2 regions of the Mesorhizobium sp. M7A.F.Ca.CA.001.04.2.1 genome follow, and region 2 is predicted to be linked to the other one. Evidence: riboswitches for the same ligand, from Rfam matches in the RefSeq annotation. Region 2 holds a riboswitch; the other holds the start of a gene.
The links. A riboswitch is a leader RNA that binds a small molecule or an ion and turns the genes downstream of it on or off. The one in region 2 is predicted to bind thiamine pyrophosphate.
Positions count from the first base shown of each region.

Region 1: another riboswitch for thiamine pyrophosphate. It lies ahead of EN955_RS32030 (YkoF family thiamine/hydroxymethylpyrimidine-binding protein); the one in region 2 lies ahead of thiB (thiamine ABC transporter substrate binding subunit).

Region 1 covers NZ_RZQT01000188.1:3,312-8,021, reverse strand. Annotated here, with positions in the region: gene EN955_RS32040 (ABC transporter ATP-binding protein) at 1-556, opposite strand, end outside; gene EN955_RS32035 (ABC transporter permease) at 553-1,305, opposite strand; gene EN955_RS32030 (YkoF family thiamine/hydroxymethylpyrimidine-binding protein) at 1,410-2,018, opposite strand; TPP riboswitch at 2,009-2,122, opposite strand; gene EN955_RS32025 (hypothetical protein) at 2,303-2,635, shown strand; gene EN955_RS32020 (GSU2403 family nucleotidyltransferase fold protein) at 2,918-4,021, shown strand; gene msrA (peptide-methionine (S)-S-oxide reductase MsrA) at 4,099-4,617, opposite strand; gene EN955_RS32010 (glycosyltransferase family 39 protein) at 4,700-4,710, opposite strand, start outside.
Region 2 covers NZ_RZQT01000055.1:22,135-26,844, reverse strand. Annotated here, with positions in the region: gene thiP (thiamine/thiamine pyrophosphate ABC transporter permease) at 1-1,101, opposite strand, end outside; gene thiB (thiamine ABC transporter substrate binding subunit) at 1,110-2,108, opposite strand; TPP riboswitch at 2,152-2,266, opposite strand; gene EN955_RS18565 (thiamine diphosphokinase) at 2,354-3,013, shown strand; gene EN955_RS18560 (ABC-F family ATP-binding cassette domain-containing protein) at 3,015-4,710, shown strand, end outside.

The sequences.
Region 1 (4,710 bases), on a different contig from region 2:
TCAGCAGCGCCGTCCAGCGGTGATGCCGCCACATCTGTTCGAGCCAGCGCTGCATGGCGGTGCGGGTCAGTGCATCGAGCGCGCCGAACGGCTCGTCGAGCAGCAGCATGTCGCGCTGCTGCACCACGGTGCGCAGCAGGGCCGCGCGCTGGCGCATGCCGCCCGAGAGCTGCCCGGGGAAATGTCGCTCGAAGCCGGCAAGCCCGAACTCGGCAAACAGCGGCGCGACGCGCGCCCGCGCCGCCTTGCGCCTGATGCCTTGCACTTCGAGTCCAAGCGTCGCGTTGTCGAGGATGCGCCGCCAAGGCATCAGCGCATCACGCTGCGGCATGAAGGCAAAGCGCTTGCCGTGGTCATCGAGCGGCTCGCCGTCGAAGAACATCTCGCCCTCGCCATGCTCGGCGCCGGTCAGAAGCTGGAACAGCGTCGATTTTCCGGCGCCCGAAGGTCCAAGGATCGAGACGAATTCACCGGCGCCGACGCTGAGCGAAATATCGGCCAGCACGTCGAGCCCGCCGAACGCCTTGCGCACATGCCGCAGCTCGAGCCGGTTCATCGCCGCGGCCCCTTCCCTGCGATTGCCTTGTCGGCTCGCTCCCAGGGCATGGCCAGGCGCTGCAGCAGCACAGTCAACCCGAACAGGACAAGTGTCAGCGCGGCGCTGACACCGACGGCGGCCAGCACCAAATCGGGGCGGAAATTGTTCTTGGCGTTGAGCATGTATATGCCCAGCCCCTTCGCGGCACCGGCATATTCGGCGAAGATGGCGCCGACCACGGCATAAGTGATGGAGATCCTGAGGCCAGCAAAGAAGTAAGGCAGTGCTGAAGGCAGCCGCGCCAGCACGAAGATGCGCCGGCGCCCTGCTCCCATGGCGCGCAGCATTTGGCCGATCTCGGCCTCGGTCGACTCATAGCCCTCGACCAGTGCGACCAGCATCGGAAAGAAGGTGACCAGCGCCACCAGCATGATCTTGGGCGCCAGTCCGAAGCCGAACCACAGCACCACCAGCGGCGCGATCGCCACCAGCGGCAAGGTCTGGCTGACGATGAAGACGGGAACCAACGCGCGGCGCAGCGGCTGGAAGAAGTCGACCAGCATCGACAGCGCAAAAGCGGCGCTGAGCGAACAGGCAAAGCCGAGTAGCGTGGCGCGGATGGTCGGAACGGCGTTGTTGGCCAACGCCTCGCGATTGAGCATCGCTTGCTCGAGGACGCGCGACGGCGCCGGCAATATCGTCGGCTTGATGCCGGAATAGGTGGCATAAAGCTCCCACGCCAGCAGGAGCAACCCGACCGAGACCATGGCCGGCACTGCCTTGGCAAGAAGGCTCGCGATCCGGCGCGAAGCGACTGACGATGAGACCACGGGAGATAACCTTTGACGGCCGCGCGGAAGCGGCGGCAGCTTCAGACAGCCGACGGGCTGTTGGCCGAGACCGTGACGTCGAGAGTTACGTGGCCGGCGCCTGGTCCGAAGCGACAGAAGGCCTCGTCCAGCGCCGAAAAGATCGCACCGGCATCACCGCGCAATTTCGTGCAGAAATGCTTGGAACGCTCATAGACGCCGGACTGCTTGAGAAAGTCGATGCAGCCGTAAATCTCGTCCATGTGGTCGTCGGTGCCCATCACATAGAGCGAGAACTGCGCGGCCGCCGGCTGGCCGGTGACAGCAGCATTGCGCACCGCCGCGATGGCCGCATCCCTGCGCGGGCCGAGTGGCCCGACCGGCCCACCAAGTGCATCGGAGCGGCAGATCGGATCGTCCGGCTCGCCAGGGCAGCCGCGCGAGATGGTGGCGGACAACACGCAATGTTTGCCGCTGCGTGCCGCCGCCACGAAGAGGTCGCGCATGGCAGGAAACAGCACTTCGGGCGGCCCGACCAGCAAGGTCGAGATGTCGTCGGTCTCGATCCTGAGCTTGTCGCGCCAGGGATCGAGCGCGCCAAGCCCGCCAAGGATGACACCGACGAAATCGTCGGTCATGGGATATAGGGAAATCTGTGCGCCTGAAAACACCGCCCGCCTCGCTCCGCTGGTATTACCCAGATCAGCTTCTAGGGTCTGTGGGCTTGCCGCCCCCGTCTCAGCCCCGACCGTACGGAGCACCCCTGTGGATGTGCGCCTTAAAGCATCATTCGGGTTGAAGGGAAAGCCGTTTTTCAGCACACTGCGCCAAAAGGATTGCGCCAGTCGTGGTGCGCCTGAGCGGAATTTTGTCGGGAACCTTCACTGCCGCGACCGGTTGTCCCCATAGTCGCGATGCGATCACCTTCGTAAGAATGAGCGACGAGTTCACAGAAATGGAGACAATGAAAATCCTCGCAGCTTCGGCTCTCACCATTGGCCTGGCGACATCAGCCATGGCGCAAAGTGCTGACGATAACGGTGCAAACGGAGGCGGCAGCGGCAAATCGGTGACGGTTGAGCCGAACACGCCGGCTTCACCCAATACGGTCGAGCCGGACACTGTGGACCCGGGCATAACCAACAGCACGACCGGCATGCCCGATGGCATGAATTCCAACGCGGATGAAAACTGCCCGGCCGGTCCGCAGGGCGCACAGCCAGATGCCAACGGCACCTCGCCGGGCACGGCTTCGCCGACAGTCAACGACAACCATTGCGGCAAGTAAGTTGTCGCCAATTGGAGCGAAAACCCGCGGAGCGAATGCTCCGCGGGTTTTCGGCGCATCGTTAATCGCCGGACAGCGTCTGACGGCCGGTATGCGCATGCCGCAGGAAATCGACGCAGGCGCGCACCGCTGGCGGTGTATGGCGCTGCTTCTGATAACAGGTCGGGCGATTATAAGGTTTTCGCAATTTTCTTATAACCACTTGAAACCAGGAGCAGAAGCGCGCAGTTATAAGAGAACTGCAAATTTCTTATAACGCAAAGACCCTGGTCGGACGCCGCCATGAAATCGATCGATATTGCTTATCGCACTCTGTTCGCTGAACTCGTGCAACGAAGCCTGGATGCCTCGTTCCAAACTGACTTCTCGACGGCAGGCAATTTCGTACGGGTTCCGGTAAAAGGCCGCGACTACTGGTATTTCGAGGAGACCAGACCGAAGACGACAAGACGATATGTCGGTCCGGCCGACGATCCCGAGATCGCAAAACGCGTCGCCGCCTTCAGGGAAATCAAGAGCGATCTGAAAAGCCGTCGTAAGCTCGTATCGACGCTTGTTCGCGAGGCCGGGTTGATGGAGCCGGAAAAATTTACCGGCGATATCGTCGAAGCTCTTGGCAAGGCCGGGTTTTTCCGCTTGCGGGGCGTACTTGTCGGCACGGTCGCATTCCAGACCTACGCCGGATATCTGGGCGTAAGGCTGCCGGGGGTAGCGCTACAGACAGGCGATGCCGACTTTGCCCAATTTCACTCGGTCTCCGTCGAAGTGGGCGACAGTCTGCCACCGATCATGAATGTGCTGCGCGATATCGATCCGTCGTTTCGCGAAATTCCGCACCGAACGGATGCCAATCGCACGACCCAGTTCGAAAACGCTTCCCGCTACAAGGTCGAATTCCTGACCCCAAATCGGGGTAGCGACGACTACGCCGACCACGCGAGCGCGATGCCGTCGCTGGGCGGCGCATCGGCACAACCCTTGCGGTTCCTGGATTTTCTGATCCGCGAACCCGTAAGAACCGTCTTGTTGCATCGATCCGGAGTCCCGGTACTGGTCCCCTCACCCGAGCGATATGCCGTCCACAAACTGATTGTCGCCTCTCTTCGCCAAGCGAATGCAAACGGCGCGGCAAAACGGGAAAAAGATGTTCTTCAGGCAAGCTTGCTGGTCGAGGCGATGGCAACTGCCCGCCGGCAAGATGATCTCGCCGTGGTGTTCTCCGAAGCTTGGAATCGCGGTGCCAGCTGGCGCGATGCAATCCAACGAGGTCTTCGTTTACTCGATCCCGATCGGCAAGACACGGTCGAGACAATCGTTCGAAGGGCACTTTCGGATATTGGTGAAGAGCTCGATGGCTTCACCGACGCGACAAGGCGCGCTGACTGAAGGTGTTTGGGATGCGATGATGCCGCTCGACGACTCCATCGAGCGGCAATGCATGGCAGGACCGGAAGCTGTGAGCCCTACGAAACAGCCTTCTCACGAACCGGCAGCTTCCAGCCTGGCCTGACGAAGTGGCAGGTGTATCCGTTGGGATATTTCTCCAGATAGTCCTGATGCTCGGGCTCGGCTTCCCAGAAGGGGCCAACGGGTGCGACTTCGGTGACGACCTTGCCCGGCCACAGGCCCGAGGCATCGACATCGGCGATCGTGTCCTCGGCGATGCGCTTCTGTTCGTCGCTGGTGTAATAGATCGCCGAGCGATAACTCGTCCCGACATCGTTGCCCTGGCGGTTGCGGGTCGTCGGATCGTGGATCTGGAAAAAGCGTTCCAGCAGCGTGCGATAGCTTATGATGGCCGGATCGAAATTGATCTCGATGGCTTCGGCATGGGTGCCGTGGTTGCGGTAGGTGGCGTTGGGCACGTCGCCGCCGCTGTAGCCGACACGGGTGGAGATGACGCCGGGATAGCGCCGTATCAAATCCTGCATACCCCAGAAGCAGCCACCGGCAAGGACTGCGCGTTCGGTCGAAGTCGCCATATCACGTCTCCTCAAAGGCAAGTTTGTCTGGACATAGATGGGCATTGTCACCTGCTTCGTCCAGCGGACCGGCGGATCTGCTTCAGTTGCTCG
Region 2 (4,710 bases):
GCCGGCACGGCGGTTCAGCGCCAGTGCCCGCCGCGCCATGGTCAGCGCCAGCGACAGCATCACCGAAAGCAGCGCCGACAGGAAGGCGAGCGCCGCGCTGGTCAGCGTTGCCTGCCGGACAGTGGCCTCGCCGGCCAAGCGGGCGAGATCGGCACTCAATCCGGCCATCACGGTTGCCGCCATCGGCCCGACGACGAACAGCAGCGCCAGGACGATGAGTAGCGCGTTCAACCAGGTCTCGCTCCGATTGACCGAGAGATAGCGGCGTTGCGCGACCGGCAAATTGGTGTCGCCGACCACATTGGCGCCTAGCCGCGTCAGTGCCAGCACCACGATAAAGGTCAAGGCGATCTGCAGCAGCGTCAGTGCAACGGCCCGTGCGGGATCGAAATCGAAGCGCAGCGCCTGGTAGATGCCGACCTCAAGCGTCGTCGCGGCCGGCCCGCCGCCGAGCGTCAGCACGATCGTGAAGGATGTGATGCAGAGCATGAACACAAGCCCGGCGACGCCGGGCAGTGCGGCGCGCAGCGTTGGCCATTCGATCAGCCGGAACGCCGGCCGCGCCGCCATGCCGAGTTGGCTCGCCAGCCGCCATTGGTCGGCCGGTATGGTCTGCAGCGCCTCGAGGAACAGCCGCGTCGCCAGCGGCAGGTTGAAGAAGACATGGGCGACGAGAATGCCGGACAGGCCATAGATGCCCGGCCAGCTTCCGCCGCCGATAACGGCAAGCACGCCGGCGAAATAGCCGGCACGGCCATAAAGCGCCAGGATGCCGAGCGCTGCAACGATGGCCGGCAGCGCCAATGGCACGGCGAAGATCTGCAGGATGAAGGCGCGGCCGAAGAAACGTGGATGCCGCGACAGAGCGCGCGCCACAAACAGCCCCGGGATGACCGAAAGCAGCGTCGACAGGACCGCTTGCCAGAGCGTGAAGCGAATGACGCGAAGCAGATAGGGATCGAAGGCTGCCCAGGCGCCCGAGAAATCATGGGCGCCCTCGAAAAGCAGGCCGGCAAACGCGCCGCCGATCAGCAGCGCGATTGCAGCGAGCGCTACAATGCCGGCACTGACGCGGGAATCCGTGGAATGCGCCGGCGCCATCGCGCTGCCTATTTGCTCATCACCGCCAGCCATTCATCGACCCAGGCCTTGCGGTTGGCGGCGACCTCTTGCGGGCTGAACAGCAAGGTCTTCGTCGGCTTGACCAGTTTGTCGAAGGCCGGATTGAGCGGCTTGTCGGTCTTGCCTGCCGGGAACATCCAGTTGGTCTCGGGGATGGCATCCTGGAATTTCGGCCCGGTCATGAAGGCCATGAACTTGGCCGCCAGCGGATTCTTGGCTCCTGTCGTGGTGATACCCGCCACCTCGATCTGCAGATACTCGCCCTCCTCGAAGGAGGCCGCCTGGTAGCGCTCCGTGTTCTCGGCGACCATGTGGTAGGCTGGCGACGTCGTGTAGGACAGCACCATCGGCGCCTCGCCCTTGGTGAACAGCCCATAGGCCTCGCTCCAGCCCGGCGTCACGGTCAGCACCTTGGCCTTGAGCTTGGCCCAGGCCTCGGGTGCCTTGTCGCCATAGACCGACTTGACCCAAAGAAGCAGGCCGAGGCCTGGCGTCGAGGTGCGCGGATCCTGGATGACGATCTTGTCGTTGGCACTGCCTTCGATCAGCTCCTTCAGGCTCTTCGGCGGCGTCTTCATCTTCTGCGTGTCATAGACGACAGCGAAATAGCCGTAGTCGAAGGGGACAAAAGTGTCGTCGCTCCAGCCGCCCGGCACATTGACATCCGTCACCGCGCCATGCGGCGCGAACAAGCCTGACGCCTTGGCATCGGCGGTGAGATTGGTATCCAGGCCAAGCACGATATCGGCCTTGGTCGATGCGCCTTCCAATCTGACGCGGTTGAGCAGCGCGACGCCATCGGCGACCGAGACGAAGTCGACGTCGCAGCCGCATTCGGCCTCGAACTCCTTCTTCACCACGGGACCCGGCCCCCAGTCGGCGGTGAAACTCTCATAGGTGTAGACGGTGAGCTTGTCCTTGGCCAAGGCGGGCCCGGACAAGGCCACGACCGTTGCTGAAACAAGAGCGTATAAAAGCGTGCGCATCGGCGCCTCCTTCGTTCGAATTGAAAGGAATTGAGGCGTCGGACTGTCCGAAACGTCTAATCCCTCCGCCGGTACAAACCGGATCAGGTTCAGCGGGTTGGCGAGACTGCCTCTCAGCCGGTCCGCGAAGATCGCGTCCGGCACCCCGTTAGAGCGTTTCGACACATAGGCCGGGCCGATCCGCCATGCAAGCGGGAGTTTGCCGCCTTCCGTTTCCCGTGCCGGGCTGATAAGGGCCACACGATATGAGCACATTCACCATCCTGCTTGGCGGCGATCTCATCCGTACGCCACGGCTCGACCGTCAGGTCAAAGGCTCCCGCGTCATCGCCGCCGACGCCGGCATCGGTCATGCGCGGTTGCTGGGTCTCGTGCCGGAGCTGTGGGTGGGTGATTTCGATTCCGTGCCGGCGAACCTGCCGGACGATCTCGCTTCCGTGCCGCGCCGGACCTTCCCGGCCGAAAAAGACCAGACCGATGGCGAACTGGCCATCGCCGCCGCACTGGAGCGCGGCGCGACCCGCCTGGTGCTTGCCGGCGCCTTTGGCGGCAAGCGCGCCGACCACGCTTTTCTGCATCTGGCGCTTGCCTTGCGCCTGGCCGAAGCAGGGACCGATGTGCTTTTGACCAGCGGCGCCCAGGAAGGCATCCCCCTGCTGCGCGGAACGGCCGGCTTCGACTATGCCGACGGCACGCTGTTTTCGGTGCTCGGCTTTTCCGAGCTCGACGGCCTGACCGTCACCGGCGCCAAATGGCCGCTCGCTCACGTCAAGGTGGCCTTCGGTTCGTCGCTGACCATTTCCAACGAGGTCAAGTCCGACAAGACCGGGGGCCGCCTCGAAATCGCGCTCGGCCATGGCCGCGCGATGCTGCTCGCTCATCCCTATCCCTTACCTGAAAGCTGACATGGCCCCGCCCCTTCTCAACCTCGACGGGATAAAACTGACTTTCGGCGGCACGCCGCTGCTCGATGGCGCCGCCTTGACCGCCTCGGCCGGCGACAAGATCGCACTGGTCGGCCGCAACGGGTCCGGCAAGTCGACGCTGCTGAAGATCGCCGCCGGCCTGATCGAGCCGCAGGATGGCGAGGTGTTCCGCCAGCCTTCGGCGACCGTCCGCTATCTGCCGCAGATGCCCGACATGGAGGGTTTTGCCACTGTCCGCGCCTATGTCGAGGCCGGACTAGGCCCAGCCGACGATCCGTACCGCGCCAGCTATCTGATGGAGCATCTTGGACTGTCGGGCGAGGAACGTCCGAACGACCTGTCGGGCGGCGAGGCGAGGCGCGCCGCCCTTGCCCGCGTCATGGCGCCCGAGCCCGATATCCTGCTGCTCGATGAGCCGACCAACCATCTCGACCTCTCGGTCATCGAATGGCTGGAAGAAGAACTCATCCGCACCTCCTCGGCACTGATCGTCATCTCGCACGACCGCCGCTTCCTCGAGCGCGTGTCGCGCGCCACCGTCTGGCTCGATCGCGGCCAGACCCGCAGGCTAGACAAGGGCTTCGGCCATTTCGAGGAATGGCGCGACCTGGTGCTAGAAGAGGAAGAGCGCGAGCAGCACAAGCTCGGCCGCCAGATCGTGCGTGAGGAGCATTGGCTGCGCTACGGCGTGACGGCGCGGCGCAAGCGCAACATGCGCCGTCTCGGCGAATTGCAGACCATGCGCCAGCGTTTTCGCGGCCATCGCGGCGCCGAAGGGTCGGCGACCATGGTGGCGAGCGACGCCAACGAGTCCGGCAAGCTGGTGATCGAGGCCAAAAATATCGAAAAGAGCTTTGGCGATCTCACCGTGGTCAAGGGGTTTTCGACCCGCATCCAGCGCGGCGATCGCGTTGGCCTGGTCGGGCCGAACGGCGCTGGCAAGACCACGCTCTTGAAGATGTTGACCGGCGAGATGAAGCCGGACGCCGGTTCGGTGCGGCTCGGCACCAATCTGGAGATCGCCACGCTCGACCAGAAGCGCGAGGCGGTCGACCCGCAGGAGACGCTGGCGCAGTACCTCACCGATGGGCGCGGCGAGAACCTCGTCATCAATGGCGAGCAGCGCCACGTCGTCTCCTACATGAAGGATTTCCTGTTCAAGCCGGAGCAGGCGCGCACCCCGGTGCGCGAACTATCCGGCGGCGAGCGGGCGCGGCTCTTGCTGGCGCGCGTACTGGCGCGGCCGGCAAACCTTCTGGTGTTGGATGAGCCGACCAACGATCTCGACATGGAGACGCTGGAACTGCTGCAGGAGCTGGTTGCCGGTTTTGCCGGCACAGTCATCCTGGTCAGCCACGACCGCGATTTCCTCGACCGCACCGTGACCAGCCTGATCGCGCCGGATGGTGAAGGCCGCTGGATCGAATATGCCGGCGGCTATTCCGACATGCTGGCGCAGCGCGGCGGCACCAGGCTGGACGACCGCAAGGCGCGCGCGAAAGCCGAAAGCGGCGAAGCGCCAGCACCCGGCAAAAGCGAGGCCACTGCGCCAAAGGGACCAGCGAAGAAACTGTCGTTCAAGCAGAAGTTCGCGCTGGAATCGCTGCCCAAGAAAATCGAGGCTGTGATGGCGTCGATCTCAAGGCTGGAGAACAACATCGCCGATCCCGCCTATT